Regions from separate parts of the Mesorhizobium sp. P170090 genome, predicted to be linked through region 3. Evidence: predicted binding sites of a transcription regulator. Region 3 holds the regulator's gene; each other region holds the start of a gene.

What was found. Region 3 encodes PhoB, which activates phosphate uptake and scavenging genes when phosphate is short. Its sites were predicted from a motif close to TGTCATNNANCTGTCAT; they were not measured.
Region 1: a site for PhoB is predicted at 2,855-2,871, ahead of AC3EML_RS05230 (DUF1045 domain-containing protein). Genes of this name have one in related genera too.
Region 2: a site for PhoB is predicted at 3,309-3,325, ahead of AC3EML_RS21155 (bifunctional 2',3'-cyclic-nucleotide 2'-phosphodiesterase/3'-nucleotidase). Genes of this name have one in related genera too.
Region 4: a site for PhoB is predicted at 3,083-3,099, ahead of AC3EML_RS16225 (RNA degradosome polyphosphate kinase). Genes of this name have one in related genera too.

The regions. Positions count from the first base shown of each region.
Region 1 covers NZ_JBYNWH010000001.1:1,035,390-1,040,771, reverse strand. The annotation lists gene AC3EML_RS05245 (ABC transporter permease) at 1-289, shown strand, start outside; gene phnN (phosphonate metabolism protein/1,5-bisphosphokinase (PRPP-forming) PhnN) at 292-921, opposite strand; gene AC3EML_RS05235 (alpha-D-ribose 1-methylphosphonate 5-triphosphate diphosphatase) at 918-2,072, opposite strand; gene AC3EML_RS05230 (DUF1045 domain-containing protein) at 2,088-2,813, opposite strand; gene iolB (5-deoxy-glucuronate isomerase) at 2,967-3,779, opposite strand; gene AC3EML_RS05220 (hypothetical protein) at 3,959-4,207, opposite strand; gene iolE (myo-inosose-2 dehydratase) at 4,217-5,134, opposite strand; gene iolD (3D-(3,5/4)-trihydroxycyclohexane-1,2-dione acylhydrolase (decyclizing)) at 5,283-5,382, opposite strand, start outside.
Region 2 covers NZ_JBYNWH010000001.1:4,363,213-4,368,594, reverse strand. The annotation lists gene AC3EML_RS21185 (Lrp/AsnC family transcriptional regulator) at 1-28, shown strand, start outside; gene AC3EML_RS21180 (hypothetical protein) at 25-438, opposite strand; partial or broken gene AC3EML_RS21175 (Lrp/AsnC ligand binding domain-containing protein) at 613-795, shown strand; gene AC3EML_RS21170 (hypothetical protein) at 856-1,119, shown strand; gene AC3EML_RS21165 (5-formyltetrahydrofolate cyclo-ligase) at 1,175-1,840, opposite strand; gene AC3EML_RS21160 (NAD(P)/FAD-dependent oxidoreductase) at 2,020-3,285, shown strand; gene AC3EML_RS21155 (bifunctional 2',3'-cyclic-nucleotide 2'-phosphodiesterase/3'-nucleotidase) at 3,427-5,382, shown strand, end outside.
Region 3 covers NZ_JBYNWH010000001.1:191,951-197,332, reverse strand. The annotation lists gene pstB (phosphate ABC transporter ATP-binding protein PstB) at 1-601, shown strand, start outside; gene phoU (phosphate signaling complex protein PhoU) at 643-1,347, shown strand; gene phoB (phosphate regulon transcriptional regulator PhoB) at 1,364-2,053, shown strand; gene AC3EML_RS00960 (ROK family protein) at 2,084-3,319, opposite strand; gene xylF (D-xylose ABC transporter substrate-binding protein) at 3,576-4,616, shown strand; gene AC3EML_RS00950 (sugar ABC transporter permease) at 4,761-5,382, shown strand, end outside.
Region 4 covers NZ_JBYNWH010000001.1:3,380,079-3,385,460, forward strand. The annotation lists gene AC3EML_RS16205 (amino acid ABC transporter ATP-binding protein) at 1-537, shown strand, start outside; gene AC3EML_RS16210 (TIGR02117 family protein) at 643-1,293, shown strand; gene AC3EML_RS16215 (FAD-dependent monooxygenase) at 1,517-2,755, opposite strand; gene AC3EML_RS16220 (zinc-finger domain-containing protein) at 2,775-3,020, opposite strand; gene AC3EML_RS16225 (RNA degradosome polyphosphate kinase) at 3,255-5,382, shown strand, end outside.

The DNA.
Region 1 (5,382 bases), 840 kb from region 3:
GCCGGCCAGCCACGGCCAGTTCTACGAACTCTACGCCATTGCCGCCGCCGTGCTCGGCGGCTTCTCGCTGCGCGGCGGCGAAGGCTCGCTGGTTGGCGTCATCCTGGGCACCGTGCTGCTGCAGGAGTTGCAGAACCTGGTCAATCTGCTCGGCATCCCGTCCTCGCTCAACTTCGCGGTGATGGGCGGCGTGATCCTGATTGGCGTGCTGGTCGACCAGCAATGGGGCGTGTTCCGCGCAAGGCGGCTGATGCTCGATGCCAGCCGCAAGACTGTCGCGGCCGAGTAGCGCTACATCACGCCGGAGATATCCGAGAAGGCCATCGCCTTGCGCAGCACCTCGGCGAAGCGTTCTCCGGCGGCTTCGCGCTGGCCGCCGTTGTCGATGGAGGTGACACCGGGTCCGGACAAAGCGACATTGGCGCTGCGGGCGAGCCGAGCCAGCACTTCGCCGCGCGATTCGCGGCCGCGCTGGGCGAGACGCTCGGCGAGGATTTCCGGCGAAGCGGTGATCTCGACGACAGCCAGATTGGCATAGCGCTCCCGCAGCACCGGGATGACTGCGCGCGAGACATTGGCCACGGCGACATGGCCATTGGCTATCGACCAGTCGACATCGGCCGGGATGCCATAGCGCAGGCCGTGCGCCTCCCAGGAAATGGCGAAAGCGCCGTCGGCCTGGGCCTCGGCAAAGGCGGCGTCGGCCAGCGTGTCGTGATCCTCGCTTGCGGCGTCGCTCGGCCTGGTGATGACCCGGCGGACGAACTCCAGCCTCGTCTCGTCGGCAAACAAGGTGCGGGCATAGCCGATTACCGCATCCTTGCCGGCGCCGCTCGGGCCGACGACGGCGACAAACACGCCGTTGCGGAGCGGAAAGGCCTCGCTGCTGAGTTCGCGCTCGATCGACGCCGAGACCATCAGGCGACCCGGCGCCCTTGGCGCCAGACAGTGCGCACGACCGGCACATGGTCGTCGACGCGCACACGCACCAGATCGGCGCGGCGGCCCTGTTCGATGACGCCGCGGTCGTTGAGGCCGATCGCCTCGGCCGGATTCTTCGACACCATCGCAACCGCCTGCGGCAGGGAAATGCCCTCGACGACGTCGCCGAGGAAGAAGGCCGACTGGATCAGGCTGAAGGGAATGTAGTCGGACGACAATATGTCGAGCAGGCCGTCGCCGGCCAGCGTGCGGGCCGAGACATTGCCCGAATGCGAGGAGCCGCGCATGACGTTGGGCGCGCCCATCAGTACGCCGAGCCCGGCATCCTTCGAGGCCTTGGCGGCTTCCAGCGTGGTCGGGAATTCCGCGACGCGCACGCCCTGCTCGATCGCCTCGTCGACATGGCCTGATGTGGCGTCGTCATGGCTCGCCAGCACAATGCCCCGCTCGTTGCAGGCGGCTGATATCGCCACCCGGTTCGGTCCCGAATTCTTCGCCGATTCCGACATCCGCTTTTCGCAGAACAATTGGAAGTCGCGATCGGTCAATTTCAGCTTGCGCTGATAGTAATGGGCGTAGGTCTCGAGATTGACGAACTGACGCTGTCCCGGCGCATGGTCCATCAGCGAGGCCAGCTTGACCCGCTCGTCGCCATCGAAATTGGCGAAAGCCCGCAAGCAATCCGGCGCCGAGACCTCGCAGCGCAGGTGCAGGAAATGGTCGGCCCGCAACCGGTCTTTCGCGACGCTGTCCTCGATCGCGCCGGCGAGCTTGCGGATGTCGTCGGAGGTAATATCCGCGTCCTCGTCCATGCCGACACGCAAAGCGTCGAGCACGGTGGTGATGCCGGCGGTGGCCACCTGCGCGTCATGGGCAAGGACGGCGGCGATCGGGTTCCAGCGCACTTTCGGGCGCGGCGCATAGTGGCCTTCGAGATGGTCGGTGTGGAGCTCGACCAGACCGGGAATAATGTAGTCGCCGCCCATGTCCTCGCCAGCCATATTCCCGCCGATTTGGCCGGTGCCGGCGTCGACGCCGCAGATAAAACCGTCGCGCAGCACGAGCGACCCTTCGACGATCTCGTCGGCAAGCACGATGCGGGCGTTGTGGAGAACGGTTTCGGCGGTCATTCAGGCAGTCCTTGCTTACTCGGACGAATTGCGGTTAGCGGTTTTTCGGGCAGCGCGGCGGCCGAGCGCATGATGCGAAAGCACCATGAACGGAGCGCCCGGTTCGGTTTCGACGAACAGCGTCAGCGCATCCACCAGCACCGGCTGCTGCAGCACATCGGCGAACAGGCTGTCAATTGCCGCGCGCAGACGTTGGCTTTCCTGCGGCCCGGCCCGGCCGGACAGTGTCATGTGGAAGCGAAAGGTCTCGAACAGGTAGGGGTAGCCCCACTGACAGAGATTGCGGAACTCGGCCGGCTTCAGCGAATCCGGGCTGCGCCGTTCGATTTCCGCTTCGGTGAGCGGCCCGCGAAAACGGTCGAAGCTAAGCACGACATCATCAGCGAAACGGTTGAGCGGCGGCAGCGGGCCTTCCGGCAGCAAAGCGAAGAAACCATCGATCTGGCTGACGACCAGGCGCGGGATGGTGACCGTCGGCGTTGCTTCGGCAAAGGCGTCCAGCGCCGCGCGCAGCGAGCTTTCGGTTTCGTTGGCGGCCAACCGGAAGGGCGCTTTCAGCGTCGCATGAAAACCGTAGCGCCGCGCCGATGCGGTGTGAAAGGCGACTTCGGCCGCCGACAGCTCGCCCACCGCCTCGACCGGCCTTGTGGCGGCGCCAAAGGGGTCGCGGCCCAGCCAGTTGGCGGCAATCCGGGCCAACGGCTCGTCCTGCCTTGGGGTGAAATAGATGGCGTAGCGCATCGAAAAAAATCCTCGTCAGCCCGCTGCCATAGGCGATTTCCATGACGGATTGACGAAGCTTATGCGGGTTTTCGAAGGCAAATCGACCCCATGGTCGTTAGCCGACGATTTTTCGCTGCTGGACCAACAGCTTCCGCCGCAAGCGTAGGCCGATCAGGCCTTCATCAGCCACTCGTGCTCGGGCGCGTTGTGGAACTTCCACGTCCGCTTCGGCCCGGCCATGACGTTAAGATAATAGAGGTCGTAGCCGTGGCAGGCGGCGCAGGGGTGATAGCCCTTGGGCACCAGCACAACATCGCCGTCCTCGATCGCCATGGCTTCGTCCAGCTCGCGGGCGCCGGTCTTGTCGGCGTCGGTGTAGACGCGCTGGAAGGCAAAACCCTGCGGCGGGTTGAGGCGGTGGTAGTAGGTTTCCTCAAGATAGGATTCGGCCGGCAGATTGTCCTGGTCGTGCTTGTGCGGCGGGTAGCTCGATGTGTGGCCGCCGGGCGTGATGACCTCGACGACCAGCAGCGAGTCGGCGGGCTTGCCCTCGGGCAATATGTTGGTGACGTAGCGCGTGTTGGTGCCTTTGCCCCGAGTCTCCTGGCCGAGGTCGTGGGGTGCGATGACGCGAACGGGCAAGCCGCCGCCCAGGCCCGGCGCCGAGCAGACCGCGAGTTCGAGATCGGTGTCGGCGGTGACCGACCAGTCCGAACCCTCGGGGATATAAACCGACCACGGCTTGCCATCGAAGGGCGACATGCGCTCGCCGAGCAGGCCGAGTTCCCGGCCGCCGGCCTTTGCCGTGCCCTTGCCGGTGACGAACACCAGGCAGACTTCGCGATCCTGCGTCTTGCCGGATGCGGTCTCGCCCGGCTTCAGCCGGTGCAGGTCGAAGCCGACATAGGTCCATCCGGCGCTGTTGGGCGTGACATGCGCGACGCGGCCATGGCCCTTGTCGGCTTTGACGAGCAGTTTCGACATGTTTTGTCTCCTATCGCAAGTCTTCGAGGTCGGCCTCTCAACTTCGTCATCCTAGAGCGAAGCTCCGTCGCGAAGACCCTAGGATGACGAAGCGAGGGACATTCCGGCCAATCACCGACGTAGGCGATACGCCAGGTGTCGAGTGTCCGACCCGCAAGCCCTTCCGAGCCACGGCCGCTTCATTCCTTCGGTTCGGCGTCCGCCTTCGCTTCGCCGGTCTTCGGTCGATCAGGCGTAGCCTTGCTCTCCTCCACCGGCTTGTAAAGATAGAAGAACTGCCAGACGGCGTAGGCGGCAAAGCCGAGCGCAATGATGCCCCAGAACGGGGTGCCGGAGGCGAATTCTATTCCGGCCCAGATCACGCAGACGGCGACGACGGCAACGCGCCGCCACAGCGGCCGGAAGAACGGGTGCTCGTAATCCTTCATCGGACCGGCTTACGCATTGGGAAAGCCTTGCGTCTCGACCGTGTAGCCGGCCGCCGTCATCACCCGCATCAATTCCTTGTAACCCACGTGGGCCATCTTCAGCGGCGGGTTCTTTTTCGGGTCCTGCTCGGCCTCGACGACGAACCAGCCTTCATAGCCGTGGTCGGCGAAGCGCTGCACGATGGCGCCGAAATCGAGCGAACCGTCGCCAGGCACCGTGAAGGCACCGAGCGCCACGGCGTCGAGAAAGGACTGCTTTGTGCGGTCGAGCCCGTCGATCACGCCCATGCGCACATCCTTCACATGGACATGGCTGATCCGCTTGTGGTGGTTGTCGATGGCGCGCAGCACGTCGCCGCCGGCAAAGGCGAGATGCCCTGCATCGAGCAGCAACGGAATGCCTTCGCCGGAATGGCGCATGAAGGCATCGAGCTCCGGCTCAGTCTCGACCACTGCCGCCATGTGATGGTGATAGGACAGCGGCATGCCTTGCTCGGCGCACCATTCGCCGAATTCGGTGAGGCGCCTGGCATAGGCTCTCATCTCGTCGTTCGACAATTTCGGCTTGGTGGCGAGAGGCCTGGAGCGATCGCCCTGGATCGAGCGGCCGACCTCGCCATAGACGATGCAAGGCGCATTCACCGCCTTGAACAGGTCGATCATCGGCTGGATGCGATCCTTGTTCTTGCCCATGTCCTCATCGACCAGCGTGCCGGAGAACCAGCCGCCGCACAGCGTCACGTCGGCCTTTTTCAGGATAGGCAGCATGATTTCGGGGTCATTGGGAAAGCGGCGGCCCATTTCCATGCCGGTGAAGCCGGCCGAGCGCGACTGGCGCAGGCACTCTTCCAGCGAGACGTCGTCGCTGAGTTCGGCAAGATCGTCGTTCCACCACGCAATGGGGGACATGCCCAGTTTGGCTTTCAAGTTTTAGCTCCGGTCTCTTGTTCACCCTCCCCCTTGTGGGGAGGGTCGCTGCGAAGCAGCGGGGTGGGGGTGCGGCGCCAGACCCCCACCCGGACCTGCGGTCCGACCTCCTCACAAGGGGGAGGTAGGGGGCAGCGCTGACTTAGCATCAATCGCCGATTGTCTGCATCTGCCGCTTTTCGTCATAGGCTTTGCGCGCTGCGTTGACCTGCGGCCGTGCGGAGACTTCCGGCACCGCGACATCCCAC
Region 2 (5,382 bases), 4.2 Mb from region 3:
CATGGGAATGAAGCCGGAACTGGCTTAACGCCACAAACATACTCGGACGTCCTTCCCGATATAGCATGCGCCTTCGCGGCGAAGTTCTTCCCAGCGTTCATCACCGTGGGTGGCGCGAATGTCGGAGTTTGCATAGCCCGCCCAGACATCACCGTCCTTGTAGACATCCGCCCAGTAATCTTTAGACATTTCACCAGCGCCACTATGCGGATCAGGATAGTCGATCCCTGCAAAAACTTGCTTCGGTCCCTGGATATTGAAATCGCCGCCCTGCTCGATTTGATAAGAGCACCTTCCGGATATGCGGGTCTGACCGCCAACAACAAGCAGGCAGCGGCCCCATTTGTAGCCGGTCGGCAAACGATGCCGTGGTTGCGCATGCAAAGGCGAAAGGGAAAACGCAATTGCGAGGGTAATTGCTATGGTTCGTCCGATCATCTCGCCACCCGTTGCGAAGCAGCCAATTCAAGAGCGGCTCGACATTGTTGGATCCGCCCGAAGCGCATGTCGAAGCGGTTCGCTGCAGCATGGTTCCCTTAAAGAGTATTTATCGACCACGTCGGATTTTTGTCACGTAACATTTGTGTTGCTACACGGCGGTCAACCGGCCTCGACGCGGCGATAAAGTGCTGCCCAAATGTGCTGTCCTGCCACCTGATGTCGGGTGAATACGACTACATCCTGCGCATCGCGGCGAAGCACCTCGTGGGCTATCAACGCATCCACAAGAAGTGGCTGTCTGCTATGCCGCACGTGATGAAGATCAGTTCGTCCTTTGCCTTGCGCGATTGTTGATCGCGCGGCGATGGAGAAGAAGCGGAGAGGCTTAGGAGCTGAGTAGCGGAGTGCACGGAATTGTGCGTAAAATCAAATAAAGTGGATAATAGAAAAGCCGCTGAAGAGGTGAAGATAATCGCCGACAGTGCCAATGACATGGCCCGATTGATTGAGCTTCCGTCTGCAGGTGCGCTACACGCGCGCACCGGAGATCCGCTTGTCTTGCTGAAAATTCTGTTCAGTGTGTATCGCCGCATTCGTTTGTTGGCCGAGTATAAAGATGCCGGTAAGGCGGATATTCCTCAGTTGCCTGGGAATGACACCAACGGCGATCTTTTCTAAGCGTGATATTTATGAATATGTGCGATCACACGGAGGGTCTCTGAATCTCATCACGCTAGGCTTTTAATACCTCGGTCACCAGTTGGTCCATCGGGATGTCGTGCGGCTGCGGGTAGATGGTGGGGATGCGCTGCAGTTCGTAGCCGACGCCGATGACCAATGGCTTGAACGGCATGGCAGCCAGCGTGCGGTCGAAGAAGCCGCCGCCATAGCCCAGGCGGTAGTTTCGCGGGTCGATGCCGACGATCGGCGAGATGACGATGTCGGGCAGCACCGGGTCGCCTTCGGCGGGGATAGGGATGTTCCAGACGCCTTTTTCCAGCCGGTCGCCAGGCACATAAGCGCGGAAGATCAGCGGCTGGCTCTTCTCGATCACGATGGGCAGCGCCGTGCGGCCGCCGCGTTCGTTGATCGACGCCATCCACGGCCGCAGGTCCGGCTCGCCGCGAAACGGCCAATAGAGGCTGACCATGCGGCCGGCAATGTCGCCGATGGTCGCGTCGAGCCCTTCGGCGATAGCCCGCGACATCGCCACCCGCGCATCGGCGGAAACCGCCAACCGTGCCGCGATCAGACGCTCGCGCTCGGCCTTGCGCCAACGGCGCACATCGGTCCAGTCGGTCAATGGCGCGCGAAATTCCGGATCGAGTTCGTGCATGAAGCAAGGCGGCGAAGAATATTGCGCCCGCCCTTTGCGATCTTTGTCATCGTCGTTGGCCATGCTTCACTCCCGTGGTTCCAGCCCCTGCAAGGCTATACCCGTCCAGGCTTGCCGACATAGGCATTCGCGACATCCGGCGACGAGTCCTGGGCAGCCTTAAGCGGCAGTCTAGCGCGCCGCGACATTGTTGCGGTGCACAAAAATCACTAGATAAAGAGAGACAAACAGGGGTGAATGCGATGAGTGAAACCAGCCATCATGTCGTTGTCGTCGGCGCAGGGTTCGGCGGTCTCGAACTCACCCGGGCGCTGGCCGGCGCACCCGTGCGCATCACCATGATCGACAAGCGCAACCATCACCTTTTCCAGCCGCTGCTCTACCAGGTGGCGACCACCTCGCTGGCGACCTCGGAAGTTGCCTGGCCGATCCGTCATCTGCTGCGCAAGCGCGAGGACGTGACGACCCTGCTCGGCAACGTCACCGGCGTCGACCGCCCAGGCAAACGCGTGCTGCTTGAGGACGGCAGTTCTGTTCCCTACGACACGCTGGTGCTCGCCACCGGCGCGCGTCATGCTTATTTCGGCCACGACGAATGGGAGCCTTTCGCGCCTGGGCTGAAGACGCTTGAAGACGCAACTACCATTCGCCGGCGCATCCTGCTCGCCTTCGAGCAGGCCGAGCGCGAGACCGATCCGGCCACGCGCCAGGCACTGCTGACACTGGTCATCGTCGGCGGCGGCCCGACCGGCGTGGAGCTTGCCGGCACCATTGTCGAACTCGCGCATGAAACGCTGCGCGGCGAATTCCGCAACATCGACACGCGTGAGGCGCGTGTGGTGCTGGTGGAGGCCGGAGACAGGATCCTAGCCAATTTCGCGCCAAAGCTGTCCGACTATGCGCGCAAGGCGCTGGAGCGGCGGGGCGTCACGGTCGAGCTTGGCCGCGCCGTCACGCGCCTCGATGCCGAAGGCGTCGTCTTTGGCGAGACGCATCTGCCGGCGCGAACCATCCTGTGGGCCGCCGGCGTAGCGGCTTCGCCCGCGGGAGAGTGGCTGGGCGCGCCGGTGGACCGGGCGGGCAGGGTAATGGTCGAGCCCGATCTGACCGTGCCGAACAGTCCTGAAATCTTCGTCATCGGAGACACCGCGCATGTCTTGCGGCCGGACGGCAAACCGGTGCCCGGCGTGGCGCCCTCGGCCAAGCAGGAGGGCAAGCATGTTGCCGCGACGATCAGGGCGCGGCTGGCCGGCGATAGCGCGCCGCGCCCTTTCCGCTACAAACATGCCGGCGACCTGGCGACGATCGGCAAGTGGGCAGCCGCGATCGATTTCGGCTCGATCAAGCTCACGGGATGGCTTGCCTGGTGGCTGTGGGGCGTGGCGCATATCTACTTCCTGATCGGTTTTCGCAACCGGCTCTCGGTGTCGCTTAGCTGGCTATGGATCTATTTCACCGGCCAGCGCAGCGCGCGGCTGATCACCCAGGGCGATGATAACAAGGGCTGAGGTTCTCAACCGCGGCCAAGGATATTCATCCAGCCGTCACCTTTAGCTGATCGACTGACTTCCCGATGGACATGGCCGGTTTTCGGCGCGAAGCTTCCGCTCGGGGCTGGGATCTTGTCACGTCGCTGGGAAGGAAAACCAATGCCGCATCTCAATTACCCCGTCTCCCGCCGTAGTTTTCTTGCCGGTACGGCCGCCAGCGGGGCGCTGATCATGCTCCATCCGTTTTCCGCCCGCGCGCAGGCCAATCAGGCGCATCTGAGGATCATGGAGACCACCGACATCCATGTGAATGTGCTGCCTTACGACTACTACGCAGACAAAGCCAACGACACGATGGGCCTGTCACGGACGGCCTCACTGATCGCGGCGGTGCGCAAGGAAGCCACCAATGCGATGCTGATCGACAATGGCGATCTTTTGCAGGGCAATCCGATGGGCGATTACATCGCCTATGAGAAGGGCCTCAAGGAAGGCGATCTGCATCCGATCATGAAGGGCATGAACCTGCTGGGCTATGAGTGCTCGACGCTCGGCAATCACGAGTTCAATTACGGCCTGTCGTTCCTCGACAAGGTGCTGGCCGGAGCCAATTTCCCCTTCGTCTGCGCCAATCTGATCCGCGGCACCGAGCTTGCCGCCAAACCGCGCGGCGACAAGCTCTACCTCAAGCCCTATGTCATCCTCGACAAGAAGATCAAGGACGGGTCGGGCGCCGAGCAGCCGATCAAGATCGGCATCATCGGCTTTGTGCCGCCGCAGATCATGGTCTGGGACCTGAAGAACCTGGAAGGCAATGTCAGGACGCGCGACATCGTCGAGGCGGCCAGGGCATGGGTGCCGCAGATCAAGGAGGAGGGCGCCGACATCGTCATCGCGCTCTCGCATTCCGGCATCGATATCAAGCAGGGCGACGGCATGGAGAACGCCTCCTTCTTCGTCGCCGGCGTCGAAGGCATCGATGCGGTGTTCACCGGCCATCAGCATCTCGTCTTCCCCGGTAAGAAGGATTTTCAGGCGCTCGAAGGCGTCGACACCGAGAAAGGCACGCTGCAGGGCAAGCCCGCCGTGATGGGCGGTTTCTGGGGCTCGCATATGGGACTGATCGATCTGCTTCTGGAACGGGACGGATCGAAATGGCGCGTAGCCTCGGCCACATCGGAGGCAAGGCCGATCTACCAGCGCGTCGACAAGGCAAACAAGCCGACGGTGGCGGACGACCAGCGCGTCGTCGATGCGCTGAAGGCGGACCATGAGGCGACACTTGCCTATGTCCGCCGACCGGTCGGCAAGACCTCGGCGCCGCTCTATTCCTATTTCGCGCTGGTCGCCGACGATCCGTCGGTGCAGATCGTCAACCAGGCGCAGAGTTGGTACCTCAAGGACATATTGAAGAGCACGCAGTGGAAGGATGTGCCGCTGCTGTCGGCGGCAGCACCCTTCAAGGCCGGCGGGCGCAACGGCGCCGACTACTATACCGACGTGCCGGTGGGCGACATCGCCATCAAGAACGTCGCCGACCTCTATCTCTATCCGAACACGGTGCGCGCCGTCGAAATCACCGGCGCGCAAGTGAAGGAATGGCTGGAAATGTCGGCCGGCATTTTCAGGAAGATCGAGCCGGGCAAGGCCGACCAGGCGCTCATCGACACCGAATTCCCGTCCTACAATTTCGATGTGATCGATGGCGTCAGCTACGGAATAGACCTGTCGCAGCTGCCGAAATACGATGCCAAGGGTGGCGTCGCCAATGCCGGCTCGAACCGCATCGTCGGCCTCAGCTTCGACGGCAAGCCTATTGATCCGGCAGCGAAATTCGTCGTCGCCACCAACAATTACCGCGCCGGCGGTGGCGGCAATTTCCCCGACATCAATGCCTCGAAGATCATCTACGAGGCGCCGGACACCAACCGCGACGTGATCGTGCGCTACGTCGTCAGCGAAGGCACGATCAATCCCTCGGCCGACGACAATTGGTCGTTCACGCCGCTGCCCGGCACCAGCGTCGTGTTCGAGACCGGCCCCAAAGCGAAGGATTTTATATCGGGAGTGAAATCGCTCAAGATCGAGCCGGCCGGCGAGGGCGAATCCGGGTTT
Region 3 (5,382 bases):
GAACGACACCATCGATTCGGCGCGGGTGACCGGCAAGATCACGCTCGATGAAGACGACATCTACGACAAGAACATCGATGTCGTCGAACTGCGCGCACGCGTCGGCATGGTGTTCCAGAAACCCAACCCGTTCCCGAAGTCCATCTACGAGAACGTCGCCTACGGCCCGCGCATCCATGGGCTGGCCAAGCGCAAGTCCGACATGGACCAGATCGTCGAGCAGAGCCTGAAGAAGGCGGCGATCTGGAACGAGGTCAAGGACCGCCTGCAGGAGCCCGGCACCGGCCTGTCCGGCGGCCAGCAGCAGCGCCTGTGCATCGCGCGCGCCATCGCCGTGTCGCCGGAGGTGATCCTGATGGACGAGCCCTGCTCGGCGCTCGATCCGATCGCCACCGCCCGTGTCGAGGAGCTGATAGACGAGCTGCGCCAGAACTACACGATCGTCATCGTCACCCATTCGATGCAGCAGGCGGCGCGCGTGTCGCAGCGCACGGCGATGTTCCATCTCGGCTATCTCGTCGAGGAGGGCGCCACCGACAAGATGTTCACCAACCCCGACGACAAGCGCACCCAGGACTACATTACCGGCCGCTTCGGCTGAGCCGTCCGGCGGGTGAATTTTCAGGCACGAGGACCAAGATCATGGGTGAACATACCGTCGCCTCCTTCGATGAAGAGCTCGGGCAGATCAGCAAGCTGATCCGCGACATGGGCGATCTGGCAGGCTCGATGGTCAGCGGCTCGACCAGGGCGCTGCTCAATTCGGACAATGCGCTGGCACAGCGTGTCGTTTCCGACGACGCCATCATGGATGCGCGCCAGCGCGAACTGGACGACCGCGCCATCACGCTGATCGCCAAGCGTCAGCCGATGGCCAACGATCTGCGTGCCGTGGTCGGCTCGATCCGCATGGCGGGCGACCTCGAGCGCATCGGCGACCTCGCCAAGAACATCGCCAAACGCGTCGGCACCGTGGGCTTGAGCGTCACGCCGCGCGACCTCTCGCACTCCATCGACGCCATGGCGCAGCTGGTGCTGATCCAGGTGCAAGGCGTCGTCGAGGAATATGCCGCCACCGATGCGGCAGCGCTTGCAAAACTCAGGAATGACGACGAGCGCATCGACGTCAAATACACGTCCGTGTTTCGTGAGCTCTTGACCTACATGATGGAAGACCCTCGCAACATCACCGCCTGCACGCATCTCTTGTTCTGCGCCAAGAATCTTGAGCGCATCGGCGATCATGTCACCAACATCGCCGAAAATGCGTATTATGTGCTGACCGGCCAGCAACTGCCCGCCAATCGTCCGAAGCAGGACGAGACGGCGATGGCCATGCCGGCCTGATGAGGGTGAACTGCCGATGATCGCGCCACGCATCATGGTCGTGGAGGACGAGGAGCCGCTAGGCGTGCTCCTCCGCTACAACCTCGAATCCGAAGGCTATCACGTCGAGGTGGTGACACGCGGCGACGAGGCCGAGATCCGCCTGCAGGAAAACGTGCCCGATCTCCTGGTGCTCGACTGGATGGTGCCCGCTGTTTCCGGCATCGAGCTCTGCCGGCGCCTTAGAGTGCGGCCCGAAACCGAGCGGCTGCCGATCATCATGCTGACCGCGCGCGGTGAGGAAAGCGATCGCGTGCGCGGCCTGTCCACCGGCGCCGACGACTATCTGGTCAAGCCATTCTCGACGCCGGAGTTCATGGCGCGCGTGAGGGCGCTGCTGCGCCGGGCCAAGCCGGAAGTGCTGTCCAGCGTGCTCAAGGTCGGCGACATCGTGCTCGACCGCGAGTCGCACCGTGTCTACCGCAAGAAGAGCGAGATCAGGCTCGGACCGACCGAGTTCCGGCTGCTCGAATTCATGATGCGCCATCCCGGCCGCGTGTTCTCGCGCAGCCAACTGCTCGACAATGTCTGGGGCGAGACGATCTATATCGACGAGCGAACCGTCGACGTCCATGTCGGGCGCTTACGCAAAGCGGTCAACAACGGCCGCATGCCGGATGTCATCCGTACCATTCGCGGCGCCGGCTACGCGATCAGGGAAGACTAGGATGCTGCGCGTCGCGCCGTTGCCGGCCATTCAGGCGACATGCTTGCCGGATTTGGCCTGAATGCCCGGCGCGAAAATCTCCTGATCGACGAAGCCGAGCGCGCGCATGGCACAGCCTTCGCGGATCAGCGGCAGCTCGTTGGGCTCGGTGTCGAAGGAGATCGATTTCGAGTGCTGGCCGCCGGCGGTCTGGGCGATCGCTTCGCGCAATGCCGGTTCGATCAAGTCGAAGGCGGCGGCGCTGACGCCTACCATGGCGACGGGTGCCGGATCGATCAGCGCAAACAGGCTGCCGAGGCCGAAGCCGAGCGCCTCGCCGGCCTTGCGATAGGCTTCGCGCTCCGGGCCGTCGGTTTCGCGGGCGCGCGCGGCGAGTGCGCGCATATCAGCGTCGCCGATATCGACCGGCTCGGCATCCTCGCCCATCATTTTGGCGCTGCGCCAGATGGCGTAGTTTCCGGCATAGGCCTCGACGCAGCCGCGCCGCCCGCAGCGGCAGAGCGCGCCGCCCGGACGGTGGATCATGTGGCCGAACTCGCCGCCCGAGGAATGGGTGCCGGTGAAAAGTTCGCCTTTCAGCACCAGTCCCATGCCGATGCCGTGCGATAAGAGGATGGCGATAAAATTGTCGCGGTAGCGCTCGGGCTGGCGCCATTGCAGCGCCACCGCCATCATATTGCAGTCGTTCTCCATGGTGGCCGGAATGCCGAATTCCGCTTCCAACATGTCGGCGAAGGCAATGTCGGTCAGTGGCGTGATTGGCGACCACAGCATGGCCCGCGCCTGCGAATCGGTGATGCCCTGGATGCCCATGGCAATGCGGGCGATGCTCTGGACGTCCAGGTCCGGGTCCTCGAGACGCCGCCGGACGATTGCTACGCATTCGCCGATCAGTTCGTCGCGCGGCATGGTCAGCGTGTCGAGCCGGCGCTGTTCTTCCGCGACCACCTGGCCGGCATAGTCGATGACGGTGACGGAGAGGAAGTTCAGCGACAGCACCACGGTCATCACCGCCGCCGCTTCCGGATTGAGGCCAAGGCCGACCTGCGGCCGGCCGCGTTTCAGCGAGCCGGTCTCGCCAGGCTTGCCTTCAATCAGGATGCCTTCTTGAATCAGATCAGACGAGATTGCCGATATGGTCGAATGGCTGAGGCCGGTGGTCGCCGCAATCTCGGTCCGCGACGGCTGGCCGGCCCGGCGCACGGCCGAAATCACCATCGCGCGGTTGCGACGGCGCAGATCGTCGTGGCGGATTCCAACCGACATTTGTTTCCTCCCGGCCTCCTCGCGCCTCATGATAGTGAAGGCGTTCGACGGCACCAGCCAAATATTGGCAGACGCCGGCAGCCCTGTCATTGTTTATTGCGGAGCTCGAAAAAATTCGGCAAGGCCATCAGAAACCATGTTGACAGCGCTTTATCATTGAACCAGTGTTTTTTCGAGGCTCGAAAAAATGGAGCCTCTGTGTGCAGGCCTTCGGGCCAGTTTTGTCGCGCCGCGCGCGGCGCAGGGAGGGTTTATCATGAACAGATTTGCAGCCGCCATGCTGGCGGGCGCCGCCATGTCGCTGACGCTGGTCTCGGTCGCGCAGGCGAAGGACAAGGTCATCGGCGTCTCCTGGTCGAACTTCCAGGAAGAGCGCTGGAAGACGGACGAGGCGGCGATGAAGACGGCGATCGAAGCCGCCGGCGACAAGTACATTTCCGCCGACGCGCAGTCCAATCCCGGCAAGCAGCTGACCGACGTCGAAAGCCTGATCTCGCAAGGCGCCAACGCGCTGATCGTCCTGGCGCAGGACGCGTCGGCCATCGGCCCGGCGGTGCAGAAGGCGCTGGACGAAGGCATTCCGGTCGTCGGCTATGACCGCCTGATCGAGAACAAGGACGTCTTCTACCTGACCTTCGACAACAAAGAAGTCGGCCGCATGCAGGCCCGCGAAGTGTTCAAGGCGAAGCCCGAGGGCAACTATGTCTTTATCAAGGGCTCTGGCTCGGATCCGAATGCCGATTTCCTGTTCTCGGGCTCGATGGAAGTGCTCAAGGAAGCCATCGACTCGGGCAAGATCAAGAATGTCGGCGAGGCCTATACCGATGGCTGGCTGCCGGCCAATGCCCAGAAGAACATGGAACAGTTCCTGACCGCCAATGACAACAAGGTCGATGCCGTGGTTGCGGCCAATGACGGCACAGCCGGCGGCGTTGTCGCCGCGCTGACGGCGCAGGGCCTTGCCGGAACGGTTCCGGTCTCGGGCCAGGACGGCGACCATGCCGCTCTGAACCGCATCGCGCTCGGCACGCAGACGGTGTCGGTGTGGAAGGACGCGCGCGAACTCGGCAAGAACGCCGCCGAGATCGCCTCGCAGCTTGCCGATGGCAAGAAGACGGGCGACATTGCCGGCGCCAAGGACTTCACCACGCCTGGCGGCAACACCGTCAAGTCGCTGTTCCTGACCCCCGTCGCGATCACCAAGGACAACCTCAACGTCGTCATCGACGCCGGCTGGATCAAGAAGGACGAAGTCTGCACGGGCGTCGCCGCCGGCAGCGTCGCGGCTTGCAACTGATCTCGACGACTTGAAGAAATGAGGCGCCGCGGCTGTCAAGCCGCGGCGTTTTCTCTACGAGAATTGTGTGTTTCCGCCATCGGCGGCAAACTTCTAGGCTGTGGTCCGGCATCCGCGCCAGACGGCAAGCCGCTGGAGGACATCATGACCGACACGACCTCAAATCCGCAGGCCGATACGGCACGAGCGTCTGAACTCGGCGCGGTCGCCCGGTTCCTGAAAGCGACCGAGCTCGACACGCGCATGCTCGGCATGGTCGGCGCGCTGCTGGTCATCTGGGTCGGCATACATATCCTGTCGGGTGGGCTTTTCCTGACGCCGCGCAATCTTTGGAACCTGTCGGTGCAGACGTCCTCGGTCGCGATCATGGCGACCGGCATGGTACTGGTCATCGTCATGCGCAACATCGACCTTTCGGTGGGCTCCGCCGAAGGCGTGATCGGCATGATCATGGGCGTGGCACAGGCCGAATTCCTGATTCGCATCATCGGCTTCCAGCTTGGAAACCCCTGGCTCTGGATCATCGCGCTTGCCGCCGGCGTGGTGCTTGGTCTGCTGATCGGCGCGTTCCAGGGCTTCATCATCGCCTATATGCAGGTTCCGGCCTTCATCGTGACGCTTGGTGGCCTGCTGGTCTGGCGCGGCATGGCATGGCTCATCACCAGCGGGCGCACGGTCGCGCCACTCGACGCCACCTTCCAGCTGATGGGCGGCGGACCACGCGGCTCGATTGGCGCCGCTGCCAGCTGGATCGTCGGCATCGTCG
Region 4 (5,382 bases), 3.2 Mb from region 3:
GAACTCACCAACGATCTCAAGAAGATCGACGAGGTGCGCCGCGAGGTCGGCATGGTGTTCCAGCACTTCAACCTGTTCCCGCATCTGACCATCCTGGAGAACTGCACGCTGGCGCCGATCTGGGTGCGCAAGACGCCGAAGAAGCAGGCCGAGGAAATCGCCATGCACTTCCTCAAGCGCGTCAAGATCCCCGAACAGGCCAACAAATATCCGGGCCAGCTGTCGGGCGGCCAGCAGCAGCGCGTGGCGATAGCGCGTTCGCTGTGCATGAACCCGCGCATCATGCTGTTCGATGAGCCGACCTCGGCGCTCGATCCAGAAATGATCAAGGAAGTGCTGGAGACGATGGTGGGCCTGGCCGAGGAAGGCATGACCATGCTGTGCGTCACCCACGAAATGGGCTTTGCCCGCAAAGTGGCCAACCGGGTGATCTTCATGGATCAGGGCCAGATCGTCGAACAGAACACGCCGGCCGAGTTCTTCGACCATCCGCGCCACGAGCGCACCAAGCTGTTTCTGTCGCAGATCCTGCACTGAGCATTTTCATGCGAAGCAAAAGAGCCCGGCCGCAATGCGGCCGGGCTCTTTTGCTATCTGGGGTCGGGATTGATCTTCTCCATTGAAACGCAAAGCCGCCGCCGCATGAGAAAAACCCTGCGTTTCCTGGCCATGCTGATTATCGTGGTCGCGCTCGCTGCCACGCTCGGCACGCTGGTGCCGCGTCCGCTGTGGCCGGCGTCAGCGGCGGGTGAGGGCACGCGCCATATTCTGGTGCTGGAGAATCCGATCCACACCGACATCGCCATTCCCGTCGATGACGAGGTGCGCCGGCGCTTCCATTTCCTGGTCGCTGCCGGCATCCCTGTCGACGCCCCGGAAGTGCGCTACATCGTCTTTGGCTGGGGCGGCCGGGCCTTCTATCTGGAGACGCCGAGCTGGTCGCAGCTGAAGACAGTGCCCGTCCTCAAGGCGCTGACACTGGACGCCTCGGTCATGCATGTCGATATCGCCGGGGCCATCGCCGAGCCGCACCCTGCTGCCACCGGTTTCGACATCGATGAGGAACGTTTTGCAGCGCTGCTCGACTATATCGACGCGAGTTTCCAGCAAGGGCCGCACGGTCCTGTGGTCATCGAGAACGCCGCCTATTCCAGCTTCGACCGCTTCTTCGAGGCGAACGGCCATTTCAACGCGCTGGTCGGCTGCAACACCTGGACAGCCGCCGGCCTGCGCACCGGCTGGTGGAACCCGCTGCCGGCCTCGCTGGGCTTGTCGATGCGGTTTTATAACTAGCAGTCCTTCATCGCACCGCGACAGTGTTGGATCTTTTGAAGTCAGCGGGACGGCACCCCCCTCTGGCCTGCCGGCCATCTCCCCCGCAAGGGGGGAGATCAGCCGTTTTGCCCGCGGCGCTCCTGCTGCAACGCCGGCGATTTTGGCGAAGGCGACGGCGACATCCAATCTCCCCCCTTGCGGGGGAGATGTCCGGCAGGACAGAGGGGGGTGGGAAGGATCGCTACGTCGACGATCTAGACTGCCGAGTGTCCGCTCGCCATCCATAGAGCCAGTCGAGGTCGGCGGCGAGCTTGTCGGGCGAGCGCATGGCCAGGAACAGATTGCGGGCGATCGCCACCGGGCCGGCAGCATGCCAGGCGAGGCGGTTTACGGCCCCACGACGCGCGGCCTTGGCGACACGCGGCCGCCGAAGATTTTCCCAGATTCGAAAACTTCTGGGCAGATCGCCAGGGAAATCGGCGATAGCCTCGGCAAGCGTGATGGCATCTTCGATCGCCATCGCGGCACCTTGCGCCGCAAACGGCGTCATCGCGTGCGCGGCGTCGCCGATCAGCGCGATGCCCTGCGGGCTCGTCCACCGCTTCTGTTCGACGGTGTGGATCGGAAAGGCCGTCCATGGGCCGGCCAGTGCCACAAGCTTCGTCAGGCCCGGCGCGGTGCCGCGCAGGGCAGCCGTGAGGATCGCGGGATCGGCATGGCCCGACCAACCTTCGGCCATGCGCTCACCCTTGGTGAAGGCGGCGAGATTGAAGGCCTGGCCTTTGCTGACGGGGTAGGCGACCATGTGGAAGCCAGGATGCAGGAACGTGGTGACGCAGTCGGCGGCGCCGATCGCGGCAAAGGCTTCTCCGGCCGCACCGTCGGCTGCGATTGTAGCCCGCCAGGCGAGTTCGCCCGAAAAACGGCTTTTGACGAAGTCCTCGCCTGCGAGTTGCGCCCGGACCGCCGACCAGACGCCGTCGGCGCCGACCAGCAGTTTGCCGCGTGCCTCGATCTCGCGGCCGTCCACTTCGGCGGTCACGGCGACATATTGCGCGTCTTTGACGATGCCGGTCACGCGGGCGCCGGTGATGAGCTCAATCTCTGGCCGTTCGGCCATTTGCGCCAGCAGCGCTGCCTGCAGATCGGCGCGGTGAGCGACGAGATAAGGCGCCTGCCAGCGCGCTTCGGCGGCTTGCCCAAGCGGTACCCGCGCCAGTTCGCGCAGCGTCCCGGCGTCCTTGAGCACGACCGCTTCCGGCCGCAACGCTGCCGGCAGCAGCCGGTCGAGCACGCCGAGTTTTCCAAGAATGCGTGTTGCGTTGGGCGAAAGCTGGATGCCGGCGCCGGCCGCGTCTAGGTGCTGTGCCTGTTCGATCAGCTTTACCGGATAACCCCGTCCGGCGAAGGCAAGGGCAGCGGTCAGCCCGGCGATGCCGGCCCCGGCGATTATGACCTGCCGGGACCTGATGTCTTCCATCGGGCTTGTCGCGGAAGGATCAGGCGGCCTGGTCGATATAAAGGCAACCGGCCGGCAGCGTTTCCGTCGCCCTCAGCTTCGCCGAATAGCGGTAGAGCGTCGAGCAGTAGGGACAGACCTTTTCATTGTCGTCGCCCATGTCGAGGAACACATGCGGGTGGTCGAAGGGCGGGTTGGCGCCGGTGCACATGAATTCCTTGACGCCGATGTCGATTGCCGGATGGCCCGCATCGTTCTGGAAATGGGGAATGGAACCGCCTGCCATCGTCGTCTCCTTGATCTCGTCGAAAAGCATCTGGAACATAACAGGCCTGTTTGCAAGATCGATGAAATGAAACTGTCGCAAAAGCCTGTCAGAGGATACGTTGAGCCGGTTAAGTGCATGTCCCTGAAATCGGAACGGTTTTCGCCGAAGGGTCATGCGCCACAAAAGCGTGTTAGAGGCATGGCACGTCCAGCGGCGCTCCAAGGGACGGTTGGCGGGGGAAGAGCAGGAACCATGAACGAACTGAAGCCGGTGCAGAGCGAATTCATCAATGTCGAGGTGGCGAGCCCCGAGGGCGGCAACCCCGATCGGTTCGTCAACCGTGAGTTCTCCTGGCTGCAGTTCAACCGGCGTGTGCTCGAGGAATCCCAGAACCAGCACCATCCGCTGCTCGAACGCGTCCGTTTCCTGTCGATTTCAGCCGCCAATCTCGACGAATTCTTCATGGTCCGCGTCGCCGGCCTTGCCGGCCAGGTGCGCGAAGGCATTGCGCTCAAGAGCCCCGACGGCCGCACGCCGGAGCAGCAGCTGGAACAATTGCTGCGCGAGGTCGAGCGGCTGCAGGAGGACCAGCAGAACAGCCTTTCGGCGCTGATGTTGCTGCTCAACAAGGAAGGCATTGAGAGCATCACCCGCGATGCACTGACCAAGGATGAGAAAGTCTGGCTGGAAGATCATTTCCAGGACCAGGTCTTCCCGGTCCTGACTCCACTGTCGATCGACCCGGCGCATCCGTTTCCGTTCATTCCCAATCTCGGCTTCTCGATGGCGCTGCAATTGCGCCACCGCAAGAATGGCGAGGAGATGAGCGCGCTTCTGCGCCTGCCGGTGGCGCTGAAGCGCTTCATCCGCCTGCCCGACCGCAAGCAGCACGTTCGCTTCATTCCACTGGAGGAGGCTGTCGGCCTCTATATCGGCAAGCTGTTCCCCGGCTATGAGGTCAAGGGTTCCGGCACCTTCCGCATCATCCGGGACAGCGATATCGAGGTCGAGGAAGAGTCGGAAGATCTCGTGCGCCTGTTCGAGACGGCGCTGAAGCGGCGCCGCCGCGGTTCGGTCATCCGCATCGAATTCGACAAGTCGATGCCCGGTGAATTGCGCGAGTTCGTCGCCGGCGAGCTTGGCGTCTCTTCGAGCCGCATCAGCGTTCTGACCGGCCCGCTGGCGCTCAGCCAGATTTCCGAGATCGTCGCCGTGCCGCGCGACGACCTGAAGTTCACCCCCTACAATCCGCGCTTTCCCGAGCGCATCCGCGAGCATGGCGGCGATTGTTTCGCGGCCATCCGCGAGAAGGACATCGTCGTCCACCACCCCTATGAATCCTTCGACGTGGTGGTCCAGTTCCTGCGCCAGGCAATGGCCGACCCGGAGGTGGTGGCAATCAAGCAGACGCTCTACCGCACCTCCAACGACAGCCCGATCGTGCGCGCCTTGGTCGACGCGGCCGAGGCCGGCAAGTCGGTGACCGCCCTGGTCGAGCTCAAGGCGCGCTTCGACGAGGAAGCCAACATCCGCTGGGCGCGCGACCTCGAACGCGCCGGCGTCCAGGTCGTGTTCGGCTTCCTCGAACTCAAAACCCATGCGAAAATGTCGCTTGTGGTGCGGCGCGAGGACGGCAAGCTGCGCAACTATGTCCATCTCGGCACCGGCAACTACCATCCGGTGACCGCGCGCATCTACACCGACCTGTCCTTCTTCACCACCGATCCGACGATCGCGCGCGATGTCGCCCAGCTGTTCAACTTCATCACCGGCTATGCCGAGCCGACCGATGAGATGCGGATCGCCATCTCGCCGTTTACGCTGCGCAGCCGTATCCTCAAGCACATTGCCGACGAGGTCGCCCACGCGCTGGCTGGCCGTCCGGCGCGCATCTGGATGAAGATGAACGCGCTCGTCGATCCCAACATCATTGATGCGCTCTATGACGCCAGCCGTGCCGGCGTCGAGATCGATCTCGTCGTGCGCGGCATCTGCTGCCTGCGGCCGCAGGTGCCCGGCCTGTCGGAAAACATCAGGGTCAAGTCGATCGTCGGCCGCTTCCTCGAACACAGCCGCATCTATTGCTTCGGCAACGGCCATGGCCTGCCGTCGGACGAGGCGATCGTCTACATCGCCTCGGCCGACTTGATGCCACGCAATCTCGACCGCCGCGTCGAGACCATGGTGCCGATCACCAACCCGACGGTGCATGAACAGATCCTTGGCCAGATCATGCTGGGCAACATCATGGACAACCAGCAAAGTTTCGACGTATTGGCTGACGGAACCTCCCGGCGCGTCGTGCTGGAGGAGGGTGAGGAACCGTTCAACGCGCAGGAATATTTCATGACCAATCCGAGCCTGTCGGGACGGGGTGACG